Regions from separate parts of the Planifilum fimeticola genome, predicted to be linked through region 2. Evidence: a T-box and tRNA genes for the amino acid it is inferred to sense, from the RefSeq annotation. Region 2 holds a T-box; the other regions hold tRNA genes.
The links. The T-box of region 2 lies ahead of metG (methionine--tRNA ligase). A T-box ahead of a tRNA ligase gene usually reads a tRNA of that ligase, here a tRNA-Met.
Positions count from the first base shown of each region.

Region 1: it encodes a tRNA-Met, which carries the amino acid that the T-box ahead of metG (methionine--tRNA ligase) is inferred to sense. The anticodon was not compared.
Region 3: it encodes a tRNA-Met, which carries the amino acid that the T-box ahead of metG (methionine--tRNA ligase) is inferred to sense. The anticodon was not compared.

Region 1 is NZ_PVNE01000005.1:92,637-98,452, reverse strand. It holds gene CLV97_RS04880 (YjcG family protein) at 1-167, opposite strand, end outside; gene CLV97_RS04875 (phosphatidylglycerophosphatase A family protein) at 467-1,012, shown strand; gene CLV97_RS04870 (hypothetical protein) at 1,157-1,354, shown strand; tRNA gene CLV97_RS04865 (tRNA-Met) at 1,421-1,496, shown strand; tRNA gene CLV97_RS04860 (tRNA-Asp) at 1,535-1,611, shown strand; tRNA gene CLV97_RS04855 (tRNA-Ile) at 1,618-1,693, shown strand; tRNA gene CLV97_RS04850 (tRNA-Val) at 1,708-1,782, shown strand; gene CLV97_RS04845 (peptidoglycan DD-metalloendopeptidase family protein) at 1,924-3,048, shown strand; gene dinB (DNA polymerase IV) at 3,050-4,267, opposite strand; gene CLV97_RS04835 (DUF1885 family protein) at 4,450-4,872, opposite strand; gene CLV97_RS04830 (hypothetical protein) at 5,097-5,558, shown strand; gene CLV97_RS04825 (DUF3055 domain-containing protein) at 5,685-5,816, shown strand, end outside.
Region 2 is NZ_PVNE01000019.1:62,020-67,835, reverse strand. It holds gene CLV97_RS12045 (AbrB/MazE/SpoVT family DNA-binding domain-containing protein) at 1-215, opposite strand, end outside; gene CLV97_RS12040 (DNA double-strand break repair nuclease NurA) at 498-1,451, shown strand; gene CLV97_RS12035 (ATP-binding protein) at 1,592-3,433, shown strand; gene CLV97_RS12030 (HIT family protein) at 3,486-3,959, shown strand; T-box leader at 4,234-4,481, shown strand; gene metG (methionine--tRNA ligase) at 4,525-5,816, shown strand, end outside.
Region 3 is NZ_PVNE01000018.1:59,910-65,725, reverse strand. It holds gene CLV97_RS11650 (YpdA family putative bacillithiol disulfide reductase) at 1-562, opposite strand, end outside; gene CLV97_RS11645 (Glu/Leu/Phe/Val family dehydrogenase) at 650-1,936, opposite strand; gene CLV97_RS11640 (PIG-L deacetylase family protein) at 2,094-2,819, shown strand; gene CLV97_RS11635 (genetic competence negative regulator) at 2,857-3,447, opposite strand; tRNA gene CLV97_RS11630 (tRNA-Cys) at 3,659-3,732, opposite strand; tRNA gene CLV97_RS11625 (tRNA-Trp) at 3,741-3,814, opposite strand; tRNA gene CLV97_RS11620 (tRNA-Met) at 3,821-3,897, opposite strand; tRNA gene CLV97_RS11615 (tRNA-Ser) at 3,956-4,048, opposite strand; gene CLV97_RS11610 (DUF1259 domain-containing protein) at 4,263-4,661, shown strand; gene CLV97_RS11605 (hypothetical protein) at 4,777-5,163, opposite strand; gene CLV97_RS11600 (CPBP family intramembrane glutamic endopeptidase) at 5,219-5,816, opposite strand, start outside.

The DNA.
Region 1 (5,816 bases), on a different contig from region 2:
TCCAGGTGTTTCACGACTTGGGGCAATTGTTCATCCTCAAGCTCAAAGGCTTCCTTCAGGGTGATGTGCGGCTGGATCAGCGTGTAGCGGGGATCGTAACGTTTCCGGAACGAGTTGGCCACATCCTGCACCTTTTTTTGCGGAAAAATGGCGACTCCGTATTTCATAAAATTCCTCCTTCATGACTTCATGATAAGATAAGCTGAAAAAACACCGTCGGGGTGCGGAGGGGGTGTACCGCCAAAGCTCCGCATGACAATTACTAAAGCGGCGGCACACCCCCTTCAGCTGTCTTCCGTCCTTGAGAGCGGGTCGCCGACAGAAAAAAGGCAATCATTCTTATTATACCCCGACCAGTTGGAGGGATAAAGAGCAGATGCCTCCGGACATTTCCGATCCGAATTGTGGTATCATGAAGGGGATCCTTCCCAAAAATTCACATGGCAGTGGAAAAGGAGTGAATCGGATGGAAAGAAGACGGGTTCACAGCCGGGAAGTGAAAGAGGCCGCATTGAAACGGCTGCGCGAACGGGGGGTGACGATCGAAGAGATTGCGGAGATCGTCTACCGGATGCAGGCGCCCTACTGTGATTATTTGACCTTGGATCACTGCGTCGAGAGCGTGCTGGCGGTCTTGGAGAAAAGGGAGATCCAGCACGCCATTCTCGTCGGTATTGAATTGGATCAATTGGCGGAAAAAAAGCGATTGTCCGAACCCCTCCAATCGCTCGTCGAAGGGGACGAAGGGTTGTTCGGCTGCGATGAGACCCTGGCGTTGGGATCGGTTTTCGGCTACGGCAGCATTGCCGTCACGACTTTCGGCCATCTGGACAAACAGAAGATCGGAGTCATCGGCCGGTTGGACAACAAGAAGAACGGGAAGGTCCATACGTTTTTGGATGACCTGGTGGCTAGCATCGCCGCTTCGGCATCCAGCCGGTTGGCCCACCGGTTGAGGGACGAACAGGAGCAGTCGGACGCGGAGAAATTGAAGGATATCAGTGCGGGATGACCCCCCGCGCGGGAAAATGAGGGACTGCGGGAGTGCATTCGTTTCATAAAAGTGCTTGGGCCCGGGCGGCATGAAACCGGCATCGGGTAGATACACTATTTCGTGGAGAAAACGGATTCCGTTCATCCCGAAGGAGTGGAGATCATGAGCTGCTGGATTTACTGGGCCAAACTGTACGATTCCCGCTTTCAAGCCCGATGTCTGGCCGCGCGGATGATGGAGGACTGGTGGGTTTACGGGTATGACAGCCCGGCGGAAGTGGAGGTGTTTCGTTCAAAGGGCGGACGTTACGGGGTTCGTTACATCTGGCGAAAGGATGAAAAAGGAAGCAAAAAAAATTAAAAATACCCCTTGCATTGTTCGGCGACATGTTGTATATTTATAGCTGTCCTCACTTGAAGCCATCGACGCGGGGTGGAGCAGTCGGTAGCTCGTCGGGCTCATAACCCGAAGGTCGCAGGTTCAAGTCCTGCCCCCGCAACCAAATGAAACGAGGAAAACGGGCGTTCAGCCCGATTCCATGGAGCTGTGGTGTAGAGGCCTAACATGCCTGCCTGTCACGCAGGAGATCGCGGGTTCGAATCCCGTCAGCTCCGCCAGGATGTGGGCCTATAGCTCAGTTGGTAGAGCGGTCGGCTCATAACCGATTGGTCACAGGTTCGAGTCCTGTTGGGCCCACCATGATCCACCGTTTTGGGCAGTTAGCTCAGAGGGAGAGCGCTTCCTTGACACGGAAGAGGCCATAGGTTCGATTCCTATACTGCCCACCACAAAAAAGCACCTCGCTTGCGAGGTGCTTTTGCTTTTTTCGTTATCCGGTCTTTCACGCCTGTTTTTGGATGGGGGTTTCTGGTCGGTACATCCCGACTGTGTTAAAATGAGATGGATAAAACTCGGGTAAGGAGATACCCATGGGAAGACCTACTTTACTCGTTGCGGTGGCGATCCTCAGCGTTTTTCTGTGGATGTTTGTTCCGTTTAACCTTTTGAATCAGCACCTGCCCTGGCTTCGCACACCGGAGAAGCCGCAGGAGCAGACGGCTTCCCCTCCCCGTCCGGCGCCCTCCAAAAAGGCGGAGAAGTTGTCGGCGAAAGTGGAGGTTCCCTTCCGGAAGGAAGACGGAGTCATCACCTTCCGGCTGTCCGACCTGAAGGAAAAGTTGCGGATCGATTACGATTATGACGCCAAGGAAGGGCTTCTCACGATCCGCCAAGGAAAGGTCCACCTGACCATGTTGAGGGAAACGCCGGTTTTGAGCCGAAACGGCGTTTATTTACCCGTCGAGGCGTATCCCATCATCCGTAAAGGAGAAATACGGATCCCCTCCGTCGTGGTGGAAGAGGGATTGGGCAGGCAGGTGGAGATTCGCGATGAATATGCACTGATCGAACAAAACGCTTCGGTCCCGGTCATGGCGGAACCCAAGCGACTTGAAGTCCCCAAGGGTGACGCTCGGGGGCTGATCGATTACCTCTCCTTTCTGGACACGCCGATTCGGGGGGCTCGGGTAAGCACGAAGGATTCCCACCTTCCCGGCGCCCCGCGTCCCTACCGGAACGGAGTTCATGAGGGGCTGGATTATTTCAGCTGGACCAGCAGGATATCCATCGATTCCCGGACTCCGGTGATTGCGGTGGCGGATGGGGTGGTTGTCCGCGCCGACCACGACTATCAGGAGATGTCGGAGGCGGAGCGGAACCGCTATCTTCAGATCGGCTCTCAAAACGGGGGGCAGACGCCGCAATACATCCTCGACAAGATGCGCGGACGGTCCGTATGGATCCAGCACGAAAAGGGGGTCCTCTCCCGGTATTGCCACTTAAGCCGCATTCACGGCGACATCACCGTTGGGAAAAAGGTGAAAAAGGGAGAAGTCGTCGGTTATGTGGGAAACTCGGGCACCAGCGACGGGGCCAAGCGCAGCAACGCGGGGATGCACCTTCACCTGGACCTGTTCATCTACGGCGAGTGGCTTTGGGATGACTTCACCCCCGCCGAGCGTCGCCACATTCTCCAGAGCATCCTGGACCGGTAGGTCAGATGCGGTGCCCGCCGATTTTGCCGGCCCGGTCGACGAACACGCTGGCTCCGGTGAGGGAGCGGGCCCAGAAGATGCTGGTCGTTCCGAACCGGTTGCGGATGGCGTCGATGGCCTCCGCCAACCGTTGCTCCCTTTCCCGTTTCCCGAACAGGTCCAGCTGCATCACCCGGTCGGAGGACAGGTTGCTCAGGGTGATTCCGATCAGGCGAACGGGCCGGTGATCCCAGTGACGCCGGAGCAGAACCTCGGCCGCTTCAAACACTTTTCGGCCGATGTTCGTGGGTTCGGAAAGGGTGAGGGAGCGGTGGACGGAACCAAAATCGAAGCTTCGGAGGGTGAGGGAGACCGTCCGGCCCGTATAGCCGGCCTTGCGGGCCCGGGCGGCCACTTCCTCCGCCAGTTCGCGCAGGACGGTCCGAAGGTCGCTCACCTTCGTGTAATCCCTCGGAAGGGTGAATTGATGTCCGATGGACCGGTTTTTATCCAGGCTGCAGGGATCGACCGGGCTGGAATCGACGCCCCGTGCCGAGCAGTGAAGAACCCGGCCGATGATGCCGAATCGCCGTTCAAGCATCGCAGGATCCGCTTGAGCCAGATCTCCGATGGTGCGGATGCCCATTCGCTGCAGGTGTCGGGAGATCCTCGGACCGACTCCGAACAACCGGATGACCGGAAGGGGCCACAACCGTTTTGGAACGTCTCGTTCCGTCAGGACGGTGAGCCCGTCCGGTTTTTTCATTTCAGCGGCCATTTTGGCCAACAATTTGTTGGGGCCCACACCGACGGAACAACGGATCCCCGTCTCCCGCAGGATTCGTTCCTTGATGCGGCGGGCCGCCTGGATTCCGTCCCCGAACAGCTTTTCGCACCCGGTGAGTTCCACAAAGGCCTCATCGACGGAAAACGGCTCCACGAGCGGGGAGAACTGGTGTAAAATGTCCACGATCTGCGATGACACGCGGAGATAGGTGGCCATGCGGGGAGGAACCAGCTCGGCCGGGGGACAAAGCCTTTTCGCTTCGAACACGGGCATTCCGGTTTCCACTCCGTATTCCTTTGCCTCGTAGGAAGCGGCCAGCACGATGCCGTGCCTCCGCGAGGGATCGCCGCACACGATGATCGGACGGTTTCGCAAGGAAGGGTTGAGGGCTTGCTCCACACTGGCGTAAAAGGCGTTCATATCCGCCAACAGAACGGTCCGCCTCCGCTCCATACCTCGCCACACCTCCGAACAAACGTTCCTAATATAGGATATCCGCTTTTGGCGCGGATGAGAAGAGGAATATTTTTACAAGGGAGGGGAGGCATGGGCTGATTTAACCGAATAATCGAAAAAAAAGAAGCGACGGGCTGAGGTCGCCCGTCGCCGGGGAAGCGGCTGAAGGGTTTCCCGGATCATTTTCGGGGGTAAAAATACATAATCCGACCGTTAAACAGGCGGAGTTCCCCCTGGAACGCCTTGGCGAGATAGCGGCAAAATTCATTGGCCTTCGACTTATCTCCGTGGGTGGCGCCCGGAGGAATGAGGATTTGAATGGTATGGCGGCCTCCCTTTTCGGCGGGTTCCTGCTTCACTCCGATGAGCAAGCCGCGGTACATCTTGGGATCTTTTCCCTTGAGGACCAGCCAGCTGTTTTCGTTTTCCGTCCGTTCCTCCACCGTATAGGGAAAGGCGGCCTCCTCATAAGTCCAGCCCAGCTGGCGCCCGGTGCGGGAAGCCATGTCGACGTACCGGTCCAACTGTTCCTTGACGTCTTTCAGGGAAACCTCCGTCTGCGTCGAATTTTCCACCAACCGTATCCATGCGCGGTTGTCCATGTTTTCCACCTCTGATTTGTAGAAAAAGTCCCTTTTTGCTTTGGGCCGGCTGCCCCTTTTCATCTTAACACTTGGATGGATTCCATTACAATCGGGGCGGGTATGGAATGTAAGAGAGGTTTCGTTGACGAGTCGATTCCAATCATATAAATATTATGAAAATATGTTGTTCGGTTGTTCGGCATGTGATACACTGAGAAAACATCCGGAGGAGTCGATGGGGGATGGATCCGATGCGCAAGGCGGACCTCATGGATGAAATCCGCTCGAAGATCGGCGTCATGGCGGACAAGTTGGAAGGGGATATCGAGGCCTTATACAGGTATGTGATTGAGACCCTGTATGAGCACGTTTCCACCTATCGTTACGTCGGCATCTACCTCACCCGGGGATATGAATTTGTGCGTTTTCATTATGCCGGTTACAGTTCACACCCCCCCGTGATCCGGTTTGGACAGGGATTGCACAGCTTGACGGCTGCCCGGGGCAAACTGGTTCGGGAGCGGGTCGGCCGGTGGACGGAAGTGCTGGTGCCCTTCTACAAAGGGCATCATCTGATCGGAGAACTGGTCGTCATCGGGGAGCCGGAGGACGGCATCGACGAGGAAGATCTCGCTTTGTTCCGAGAAATCGCCTCCCTGCTGGAAGCGAAGGTGAAGGAATGCAATTCTTCGAGGGATGATTGAACGTTTGGGCGTATGAAAAATGGGGTAAAGAAATGAGACGCTGATTTCTTGGATGAGCCGATATCACATACAGGAAAGTGAGGGTGATTTGACGAGAAGAAACTTCAGCGCGAAGGGGGATTGCTGATGAGCCACTACGAGCGCCTGTACGATGAGTCCGAAAAGGTGAAGGTCCGTTTCGTGGGTTTTGTTTCCGAGCACGGACGTTACGATTTCGGGATCATCTATACCAAGATGTTTTTCGGAAAGCCCCTGGTG
Region 2 (5,816 bases):
TTGCTTACGACTTTGTTCTTATAACGGATGGTGTTGTCCACTTCACCTGTAAAAATGCAAGCGGGTTCATATTTTTTTAACACGATCCGTTCGCCGTCCACGAAGATCTCCAGCGCATCCTTTTCTCCGATCCCCAAGGTCCTGCGCAGTTCAATCGGAATCACCACACGCCCCAGCTCGTCCACTTTCCGCACAATTCCGGTAGATTTCAGCATTTTCACTTCTCCTCTCTTTTGAGTCTTTTTGATCTTGGTCTCGAGCCGCCAAAATTCGACAGGAACGGCGTCATCAACATCATACCAGCGATTACCATTACAGTCAATAAGACAATCATAATTTGTCGCGTATTTTTTACAACATTCACAGTAAATTGAATGGAGATCCGCGGGAAAATGCGCGCTTTTCACCCGCTTGTGCGGGTGATTGCCGCACGATTTTTTTGTAGACTGTTAGTGTACGGGATGGACCAAGGTGTGGCGCGGAAGGGAGGAAGGAGCGTGCTCCCCGTTTCCGAGGAGTTGAAGCAAAAATTACGGGCGCTGAATCGGGAGCTGCGCCGGATGTATCCTCCTGCCGAATTTCGGCTGGAAACCCTCCGGCGGCGGCTGGAAGAGGCGGGAGCCTTTTTTCCGGTGGACAAGTGGTCGGAGGCGGAGCTGAAATCCTGGTTGGGAGAGGGTCTGCTGATCGGAGTGGACGGCTCGGTCAACTCGACCTCTGGAGCCCATCCCCACACCCTTTCGGTTTTTCAGGCATTGGCCAAGGGAACGCGCGGGGAGGAACACTGGGAAGCCGAAGTGTACACCCCCTTGCTGGAGCCGGAGGAGGAGATGAATGGAGGAGCGGCCCGGGAAGCCCGTCGGCGGGGGACCATCCTATCCAGCCTGGAGCTTCGGGCGGCCCTGGAAGCGATCAGAAGGTGGGCTCCCCGGGTGGTGATGATGGATGGTTCCCTGCGCCACTTCATGATCGACGATGCGGAAGGATGGAACGAATTGAAGGAGGCGGCGGAACGGGCCGGGGTCCTGCTGGTGGGGGTGTCGGAGGAGATCGGGACCAAGGGGTTGGCCCGGGCGCTGTTTCCCGACCGGCCGACCTGGTCGGACCGGGACATTTTGTACGGCGTCCTGAACCAGGGCGAGGCGTATGCCTGGGAAGGATGGGACGCATCGGACACCGGGCTGTGGAAAGTGGTGATCCGTCCCTCCGGAAGTCCCCAGCCGGTCGGCATCGATGGGTTGATCAGCCAGTGGGAGCACCGCGGGGACTTGATCCGCCTCTGCCGGACGCTGACGCCGGAGTCGGGGAGAGGCATCCCCCTGTGGCTGGATATCGTCGATGCGGAGGTGCGGGTGACGGATCCGCTCATCGAGGCGATGGTGGAAGAGTATATCGACCCGGATCTGCTTCACCGCCTGCTGGTGCCGAAGCGGAGCGAGCGGCATCTTTGACCCCGTGATGCATCTTGCCCTTTTCATGCGGCCTTTTTCTCCGGTTTTGTGCGTTTCTGAGGAGTTTTTCCGCCTTCGGGCGGACGGTGAGGTATGAAGAAGCGTCCCGAACGGGTTTCCGGCAAAGGAGGTAGGCGGCGGTGCAAGTGGTGGGAGTGACGACCCAACAGGAAGTGTACGCGGTTTCCAAAGAGCGAAAGTTTCGGGTGAACGAGATCCTCATCATCGAGGATGAGTCGCTCAATTATCCCCGTGGGGAAGTGGTGGAGACCCTGGCCTACAACCGGCTGATTCCGATGGGAATGGACAAGTCCCTGGTGGATTCGCAGGTGATTTCCTCCCTGGAACAGATCGGCTACGACATCGGAGCCGATGAGATCAATCTGGCCAAAATCCGGCTCTTTGCGGAGGCTCCCCATCCGGTGCGGACCGGGTGCCGGGTGCGCCCACCCAGCTTTGACGAAGTGCGGGAACTTTTGGTGAAACAGCTTCCGGAGGAGGGGATGGTGCTCGGGGAGATCCTGGGGACGGAGTCCCTGGCGCCGACCCTTCCTTCGGAGCTGTCCGGGCAGTTGTTCCGGATGGAGGCGGGACAGTTCCTTCCCCAACAGGGAGTCCCCTTCGTCTTCGACATCCGATCGATGCAGCAGTATCCCCACATCGGCATCTTCGGCGGTTCCGGTTCGGGCAAGTCCTTCGGCCTCCGGGTGATGTTGGAGGAACTGATGAAGCTGTCCATCCCGACGGTCGTCTTTGACCCCCACTTTGAGATGGATTTCAGCGAGCGGGTGGCGGAGCTGAAGGACCACGGCCCCGACTTCAGAGACCGGTGGCTTTCCGTTCAGGTGGGCCGGGAGGTGGGGGTCCTCTTTTCAGCCCTCTCCACCCGGGACGTGATTCAGCTGCTCGGGGCGGCCGGGGGGCACCTGACCGACTCGATGACCAACGTGATCGAAACCCTCCATCGGCGGGGGGATTCTTATCAGTCCTTCAGCGACCGCCTGAGCAACGTGGCCATGGCCCTGGAGGAGGGAAGCAAAGGACTGGAGCGGCGTCTCCGGGATCCTGAACTGACGCCGGAGGAGGCGGAAAAAACCCGGGACCTGCTGGGGCTGCTCCAAAAATACGGCAGCCTGCCCCTCGCCTCGGTCAAGGGGGTGCAGTGGCGCCTGTCGCGGCTGGAAAAGGCGGGGCTGTTTCAGCGCGATATCCAGCCCATTGAGAGGGCCCTGGAACAGCGGAAGCTCGTGGTGGTCCAGGGACCTGCCTGGGTGTTGCAGGTGTTTTCCACCTATGTGACCGGAAGCCTCTACCGGAAGCGGAGGGATTACCGGGATGCCCGGATGAACGGGGAGGAGGGCACCTTCTTCCCGCCCTTCGTCGTGGCCACCGACGAGGCCCACAATTTCGCCCCGAAGGGGGTGGATTCCCCGGCCAAATCAATCCTGAAGGAAATTGCGCAGGAAGGGCGGAAATACGGCGTTTTCCTGATATTGGCCACTCAGCGCCCCACCCTGCTGGACGAGACGATCACCGCCCAGCTCAATACCAAATTTGTATTCCGGACGGTACGCGGGACGGACATTGCCACCCTGAGGGAGGAGACGGATTTGACGCCGGAGGAAGGAAAGCGGCTTCCCTACCTCCGGTCCGGGGACACCTTCGTATCCTCGGCGGTGTACGGGCGGACGCTCTTCGTCCGGATCCGTGCGGCTTATACCCGGAGTCCTCACGTGGCGGATCCCTTCGCGGAACTTGCGGCGGTGTCGGAAGCGAGGGACGAAAAGGTGTTGGAGGCGATCCGGGAACGGCTGCCTCTGTTTGACACCGATCTGTTGGACGCCGTGGCCCACATCAACCGGACCTGCGGCCTCCGTTGGGAAGTGAGCCGACTGAAGCAGGAACTGGACCGGCTGGCCGCGGAGGGCCGGATCCTTCGGAAGGAATCCCCCTTTGCGGTCCGGTATGATGTGAAGCGGTGAAGGGAAATTGGATCATGCTTCAGAAGACGGGATCGAAAGGAGAGATCCTTCAGTGACGGGGGACTGGAGAAGGGATCCGATCGGCTCCGCTCTCCGCGGCGAAAACCCGATGGTGCTGGCCAAGATGAAAAGCGGGTTTGCCGTGATCGGGAACACGCAATTTCTGCCCGGCTATTGTTTGCTGTTGGCGTATCCCCGGGTGGAATCGTTAAACCGGTTGAGCCTGGAAAGGCGCCAGGATTTTTTGCTCGACATGAGCCTGATCGGTGAGGCTGTCGAGCAGGTCTGTCGGCCGAAAAGGGTCAATTACTCCATTTACGGCAACAAGGATCCCTTTTTGCACGCCCACATCTTTCCCAGGTACGATTGGGAGCCGGAGGAACTGAAACCGTATCCGGTCTGGCGATATTCCGATGAAAAGTGGACGGACAGGCGATACCAATACAATGAGGAGAATCACGGCGAATTGCGAAAAAAGCTGAAGGAAGCATTGATGGATGGGATGAAACAGGCGTATCGCCGGTGATGGAAATCGGTCCGAACGACCGGTGGATCAATACAGGGGGATTTATCCCGACGGCTCGATGTATAGGGAGACGATTCTTCGGCAATCAAGGGTAATAAATCCTCTCAAAAACCGATGGAAAGGGCTATGCTGCAGATCCGGGAGAAACGAGGCGGCTCCCTATCCGTCGTTCGGGGAACGATTTCTTAAGGCGATAGAAGGTTGACGGTTGATTTGTCTTCTTCGGATTCGCTATAATGGTATAACACGATAACCGATTTTTTCCGGGAATAACTGCCCGTCGATGAAGGGGATGAGTAACCGCCGGCCGGCCATCGACAGAGAGCCGGGTCAGGTGAAAGCCGGCATGGCCGCCGCGGTGAACATGGCCCCCGAGATCCCGCCCTGAAGCCGGTTTTGGTGGGTAGGGGCGGGCGCACTCCGGCGTTATCGGAGCAGTGTGCAGCACTGGCTGAGGGCATCCGCCGCGAGGGGATGCCGAAATTGGGTGGTACCGCGTGAGGAGAGCCTCTCGCCCCATGTTCGGGCGGGAGGTTTTTTGATATGCGGAAAGGAGGAAACGAGTGTGGCGGAACAAAAAACCTTCTACATCACGACGCCGATCTATTATCCCAGCGACAAACTGCACATCGGCCACGCCTACACCACGGTGGCCGGTGATGCGATGGCCCGATACAAGCGGCTCAAGGGATATCGGGTGATGTACCTGACCGGAACCGACGAGCACGGCCAGAAGATCCAGCGCAAGGCCCGGGAACAGGGGAAGACTCCCCAGCAGTTCGTCGATGAAATCGTGGCGGGTATCCGCCAGCTCTGGGATCGTCTGGACATCTCCTACGACGACTTTATCCGGACGACCGAGGAGCGGCACAAGCGGGTGGCGCAGAAGATCTTCAAACGCTTGATGGATCAGGGGGATATCTATCTCGGCGAGTACGAGGGCTGGTACTGCACCCCCTGCGAATCCTTCTGGACGGAGCGGCAGCTGGTGGACGGGAACTGCCCCGACTGCAACCGTCCGGTGGAAAAAGTGCGGGAGAAGAGCTATTTTTTCCGGATGAGCAAGTATGTGGACCGCCTGTTGGCCCATTACGAGGCCCATCCCGACTTCATCCAGCCGGAATCCCGGAAGAACGAGATGATTCAGAACTTCATCAAGCCGGGTCTGGAGGATTTGTGCGTATCCCGCACCACCTTCGACTGGGGCATTCCGGTTCCCGACGATCCGAAGCACGTGATGTACGTGTGGATCGACGCCCTGACCAACTACATCACCGCCATCGGCTATCTGTCGGATGACCCCGAGGAGCGGGCCAAATTTGAGACCTTCTGGCCGGCGGATGTGCACCTGGTGGGCAAGGAGATCGTCCGCTTCCACACCATCTATTGGCCGATCATGCTGATGGCGCTGGGGCTTCCCCTGCCGAAAAAAGTGTTCGGTCACGGTTTTCTGCAGCTGAAGGAAGGGAAGATGTCCAAATCGAAGGGAAACGTGGTTTATCCGATTCCTTTGATCGAACGTTACGGATTGGACGCGCTCCGCTACTACCTGCTCCGGGAAGTCCCCTTCGGCGCCGACGGTTCCTTCACTCCGGAAGCATTTGTGGAACGGATCAACGGCGATCTGGCCAACGACCTGGGGAACCTCCTCCACCGGACGCTCACGATGGTGGAGAAGTACTTCGGCGGCATCGTCCCGGAGGCCGTCGAAGGCGCCACCCCCCACGACGGGGATTTGAAGCGCCTGGCGGAAGAGACGGTGGACCGGGTGGAGAAGGCCCTGGAGGCGCTGCAGTTCTCCGTCGCCCTGACGGCGATCTGGGACCTGATCCGCGGCACCAACAAATACATCGAGCA
Region 3 (5,816 bases), on a different contig from region 2:
CCATCGTCACCCGGGCTCCGGCCCGATGGAGCTCCAGAGCCGCTTCCACCGCGGAGTTTTTGCCGCCGACCACCAAAACATCCATGTCGGCATAGGGATGGGCTTCGCGGAAATAATGATGCACCTTCGGCAAATCCTCCCCCGGAATGTTCATCCGGTTGGGATTGTCGTAATAACCGGTGGCGATCACGAGATGAGGCGTCTCATAACGATTCTCCCTGCCGTCCCTCCCCTCGGTGAATACGGCGAAACCGCCCTCCCCCTTCTCCGCCCGGACCACCTTCTCATAGGTGTGAACCTTCAGTTCGTATTTTTTCGTCACAGCCCGGTAATATTTCAACGCTTCCGCGCGAACCGGCTTCTCCCCCGCGGTGACAAAGGGAATCCCGCCGATCTCCAACAGCTCCGGCGTGCTGAAAAACTGCATGTGAGTGGGAAAGTGATAAATCGAATTGACCAGACATCCCTTTTCAATCACCAGGGGATTCATCCCCCGTTTTTTCGTCTCGATGGCGACGGACAACCCGCAGGGTCCGGCGCCGACGATGATCGGATCGTGCATCTGTATCCCTCCGGCTCCACAGAAAAAACACCCCAATAACAGGGTGCTTTTTCTGAAAAATGGCGTCCAAGATTTATTATAGCCCATCTATACCCAACCGCGAAAGCGGGAGGCCTCCGCCATTTTGCGAACCCCGACCATGTAGGCCGCCAACCGCATGTCCACCTTGCGCGAGCGGGCGAGGTTGTAGACGTTATCGAAGGCGTTGACCATGATCTCTTCCAACTTGCGCTCCACTTCTTCTTCCGACCAATAATATCCCTGATTGTTCTGGACCCATTCAAAGTAGGAGACGGTAACCCCGCCGGCGCTGGCCAGCACATCCGGCACCAGCAGTATGCCCCGTTCGCTCAGGATGCGCGTCGCTTCCAGTGTCGTCGGACCGTTGGCCGCCTCCACCACGATATCCGCCCGAATCCGATGCGCATTGGCTGCGGTGATCTGATTTTCCACCGCCGCCGGCACGAGAATGTCGCAATCCAGTTCCAGAAGCTCCTGATTGGTGATGGTGTTCTTAAACAGGCGGGTCACCGTTCCGAAGGAGTCCCTGCGGTCCAGCAGATAATCGATGTCCAAACCGTTTTCGTCATACAAACCGCCGTACACATCGGAAATGCCGATCACCTTGGCGCCGGCATCGCTCATGAACTTCGCCAGGAAACTGCCGGCATTTCCGAAGCCTTGGATCACCACCCGGGCATCCTTCAGATCCAGATTCCGGCGCTTGGCGGCCTCGCGAATCATGATGGTGACCCCCTTGGCCGTGGCGGTCTCACGCCCCCGCGAACCGCCCAGCACCAGCGGCTTCCCGGTGATGAAGGCCGGGGAATCAAACTCACGGATACGGCTGTATTCGTCCAGCATCCATGCCATGATCTGCGAGTTGGTAAACACGTCCGGGGCGGGGATATCCTTGGTCGGTCCGACGATTTGGCTGATGGCCCGGACATAACCCCGGGACAGCCTTTCCAATTCGCGGAAAGACAGCTGGCGCGGATCGCAAACGATGCCTCCCTTGCCTCCGCCGTAAGGCAAATCGACAATTCCCGCTTTGATGCTCATCCAAATGGAAAGCGCTTTCACTTCATTTTCAGTAACGTCCGGATGAAACCGCACGCCTCCTTTGGTGGGGCCCACCGCATCGTTGTGTTGCGCCCGGTACCCGGTGAACACCTTGACGCTGCCGTCGTCCATGCGGACGGGGATGCGGACCGTAAGCACCCGCAACGGCTCCTTCAGCAATTCATAAACGTGCTCCGGATAACCCAGCTTCTCCAGAGCCCGTTTGATCACCGTCTGCGTCGATGCGAGGACATCCATCTCCTCCGTCTTCGGAAGCGTCTGTTTTTCGGTTTCTTCCGTCTGCTGTGCCATCTTTGACCACCTCAAAATATATGATCCCGATCAGTCCATTACCAAGTATACACCAGTTGTGAGAAAAAGAACACTGCCTGATGAAAGTGAAGTATAATGATTGTGGAAATCCGAAATTGGTCCGCCACTTTTTTCCGTTTCAGAGAGGAGGCCTTCCATGTCCCGAACCGCATTGCTCGTCTTTGCCCACCCGGATGACGAAACCTTCTCCTGCGGCGGTTCGATCGCCCGGTATGCCGAACAAAAGGACACCCGCCTGGTGCTCTACTGCGCCACGCGGGGAGAGGCGGGGAAAACCGCGGGGGTTTGTGCACCGGAACAGCTCGGTGACACCCGGGCCGAGGAATTGAAGCGCGCCGGCGAGATATTGGGACTTGATCGCATCATCCTGCGGAATCACGGCGACGGCCGGTTGAAGGATCTGCCGGAGGAAATGCTGGCGGAGGAAATCGGCACCGTGATCGAAAGCACAAACCCCGATGTGATCGTCACCTTCCCGCCCCACGGCATCTCCGGTCATCCGGACCACCAGGCCATTCAAAAAGCCGCCCTTCGGGCGGTGCTGGAGAGCGGGCGGAGAAAATCCCTTTCCCTGTATTACGTCGCCATTCCGGAATCGGTCGCCCGCGACGTCCAGCGTCCCGTTCACGCGACCGCTGATGAGCTGATCACCACAGTGATCGACGTCTCCCCTTACCTGCAGCGCATCGCGGAAGCGCTCCGCCAGCATCGAACCCAGAGGGCCTCCATCGAGCGCGTGTTTCCCGGCGTTTTCGACGGGAAATTGACCGGGCTGCGCAGGAAGGAATATTTTCAATTGGTCGTCAAAAAGGGGGAGTTTTATCATTCAACCGACCGGTCCGACGACTGGTTCCGGCTGTGAAGCCACTACAAAACCGCGCCCTTCGGCGCGGTTATTTTCATCGGGAAAAGTGACGCACAAGCTCATGGACGGCATCTTTCGCCCACACCGTGGTCCCGTATTCCACCAACACATGTTCGGTCACGGTGGAAGCTTCGCCGTATTCGGAAAGTATGGCCACCAGGGCGTCCAGATTCTTCGTCTTTACATCCTCGTCGAAGACCAGGTAATACTGTCCCTGGTGGGCATAAACCTTGCCCTCATCCCGCTCCACGAGTGGGTGCATGCGCATCGCAGCTTGTACGAGGTCCTCGAAATCGACAAACCGGAAAATAATTTGATCGCTTTCCTCCAAGGTAACTTCCAATTCGTACATGTCATCATCGTCAAACTCCCCGGAGTGCGACGGACGTCCCCGCGTGACGATGACGACCATTCCCTGAGCCGGAAGAGTAAACACCTCGACTGCAACGGGTCCTGCGATTTCAAACCCCAACTCCCGATACGCCTGTTCCATCATGTCGTTGAAGAGCTCATGGACTTTGGGGATGTCCCGCCACATATCCTCTTTTTCGATTCCTCGCTCCACCAAGTCGTCCAGCGACAGGTAGAAGCGGATTTTATCCCGACCCAATCGCTCGACACGCATGGTTTACCCTCCCTCGTAGGAGACCTCTTCATTTACAGCGTATGAGAGGATCTCCCCATTCGTTCCGGCATCCGGTTTCCTATTTTTCTCCCTTTGATAAAAGAATACACCAAGGCAATCCCATTTTTCACCCTGAATTTTACGGGAATTTTTTCCCCCGGTGAAAAATAAAAAAAGAACCCTTCTTTCTGAAGGAGATCTTTCAATCTACTGGAGGGGGCACCCGGATTCGAACCGGGGATAAGGGATTTGCAGTCCCGTGCCTTACCACTTGGCTATGCCCCCGTTTATGATGGCAGGGGCGGCAGGAATCGAACCCGCACTGGAGGTTTTGGAGACCTCTGTTCTGCCATTAAACTACGCCCCTGCACCTTGGTAGCGGCGGAGGGCCTCGAACCCCCGACCTTACGGGTATGAACCGTACGCTCTAGCCAGCTGAGCTACGCCGCCACATCCTTGGAATGCGGGAGGACGACCCGCCGGTTGACGGAGCGTCCTCCCCTTGGTCTGGCGGAGAGAGCGGGATTCGAACCCGCGCGGGGCCATTCGACCCCCTAACGGTTTAGCAAACCGTCCCCTTCGGCCTCTTGGGTATCTCTCCACAGCCCAGAACCGATGCGTGTATTATCTTAATACAGGAGCCGGGAGGCTGTCAAGGGGGGATGGATGGAAAATGCCCCTGCGGCAAGCCCTTTTTCGGAAGTGCGGATCATCGCCTTCAAGGAAAACCCATTTTCGATCATTGGGGAAAGGACCACAACACATGACCGGCAGATACGTATAGTGAAATCAAACGGTAAAAGGAGGTTGAATCCTTGAAGGCGCTGGATAGGCTATGCCGTCAATTTGCGAGAATTGTGGGCGGATCCTCGAGCGTCATCAACGGCGTTTGCTTCATTCAAAGGTTCCGAAACATCCCTGTCACCATTCTGGGGCGTCGCAGCCGCTCCCCGCTGGTATTGCCGACCTTCTTCAGCTTTGAGAGCCTCGACCGGCAAGGCCGGGCGCTGAATTTGGGCGAGACGGTGATTTTGCAAAGGGAGATCAACCCCTTCATTTCAGCCCTCCGAAAACAGGGAATTCTTGTCACGGCGCTGCACAATCACTGGTTATTTGATAATCCCCGCCTGTTCTACATTCATTTCGAATCGGTGGAAAACCCCCTGGTTTTCGCCAGAAAGGTTGCCCGGGCCCTCAGAGTGCTTCGATCGTAGCGCTCTACCGAGCGCATCGCCCGTATCGAGAAGAAGGACTTCAACGGAAAGGGGGTGCGGACTGACCGAGAGGGCACAGATGACCGCGCTCCCTTTGCCCTCTGTGGACAAGCCCCTATCCCGGAAAACGGGCTCTCCTTTTTCGGAGCCAAGATCGCATCTCCCTTCCCCCGAAAAACCCCGCTCCCAACGCGGTAAACGCCGGCGCCTGAAAAAAAAGGAAGAGGAGCAACAACAGGCCCGAGGCGACCGGAATGGCCCAACGCAGACGATTCCGGTGGGTGAACGGCAGGGGCAGTTCCATAAGTCCTGCGATCCCTCTCGCGACGGAGCGAAAAAGAATGTGGAAACAAAAGGCCCACAGCACCAAAAACACCAGAAAATCGACGGAAAAATACCTCCAAAGGGATGAACCGGGCGTCTGTCCGGGCAACCGATAAAGGGCAATCCCCGCGAGAAACCAGGTGAGAAGGGGGCCGCACAGGAAAAGCCGACGGGACATCTCTCCATCCCCCCGTCCTTTGCCTTCATCCCAGCCTATGCCCTTTTCCCCCCGGTCATGCCTTGTCCTTCGGCACCTCCATCCCGGGAATCCTTCCCAGCCGTATTAACGCACCCATCACGAAATCGATAATAAAATGGGCGACGATCGCCGGGGTCAGCGTTCCGCTCCACTCCACCAACCACCCGAGGGCGGCGCTTATGACAAACAGCAGGGATGCCATCGCCCACTGCCGCAGATATCGAAAATGGATCAACGTAAACAGCAGGCTGGTTCCCCATATTCCCAGCCAGTGCTGAACCGCTCCCCGAAACAACAGTTCCTCCGCAACGGAAACCAGCAAGGCGATCCAGGCGATGTGCAACAGGGATCGGCGCCGAAACAGACGCAGATTGATCCCCCCGTCATCCAACCATTTGGCGGGAAGCACCAGCGCGAGAAAAATCTCAATCCCCACCGCCACCATTCCCAACAGCGCCCCGACAGCCCAGAAAAGGCCTTCCCGCCAGACGAAAAGATCCGCCGACAACCTTCCCTGAAAGAAAAGGAAGATCACTGCCAGCAAGAGCACGAGAAACTGGGTGAAATAGAGGTTGAGCAACAGAACCCGGTCCGTCATGCCCGGTTTCCCCTGCTGCGCCCCCCCACCCCGT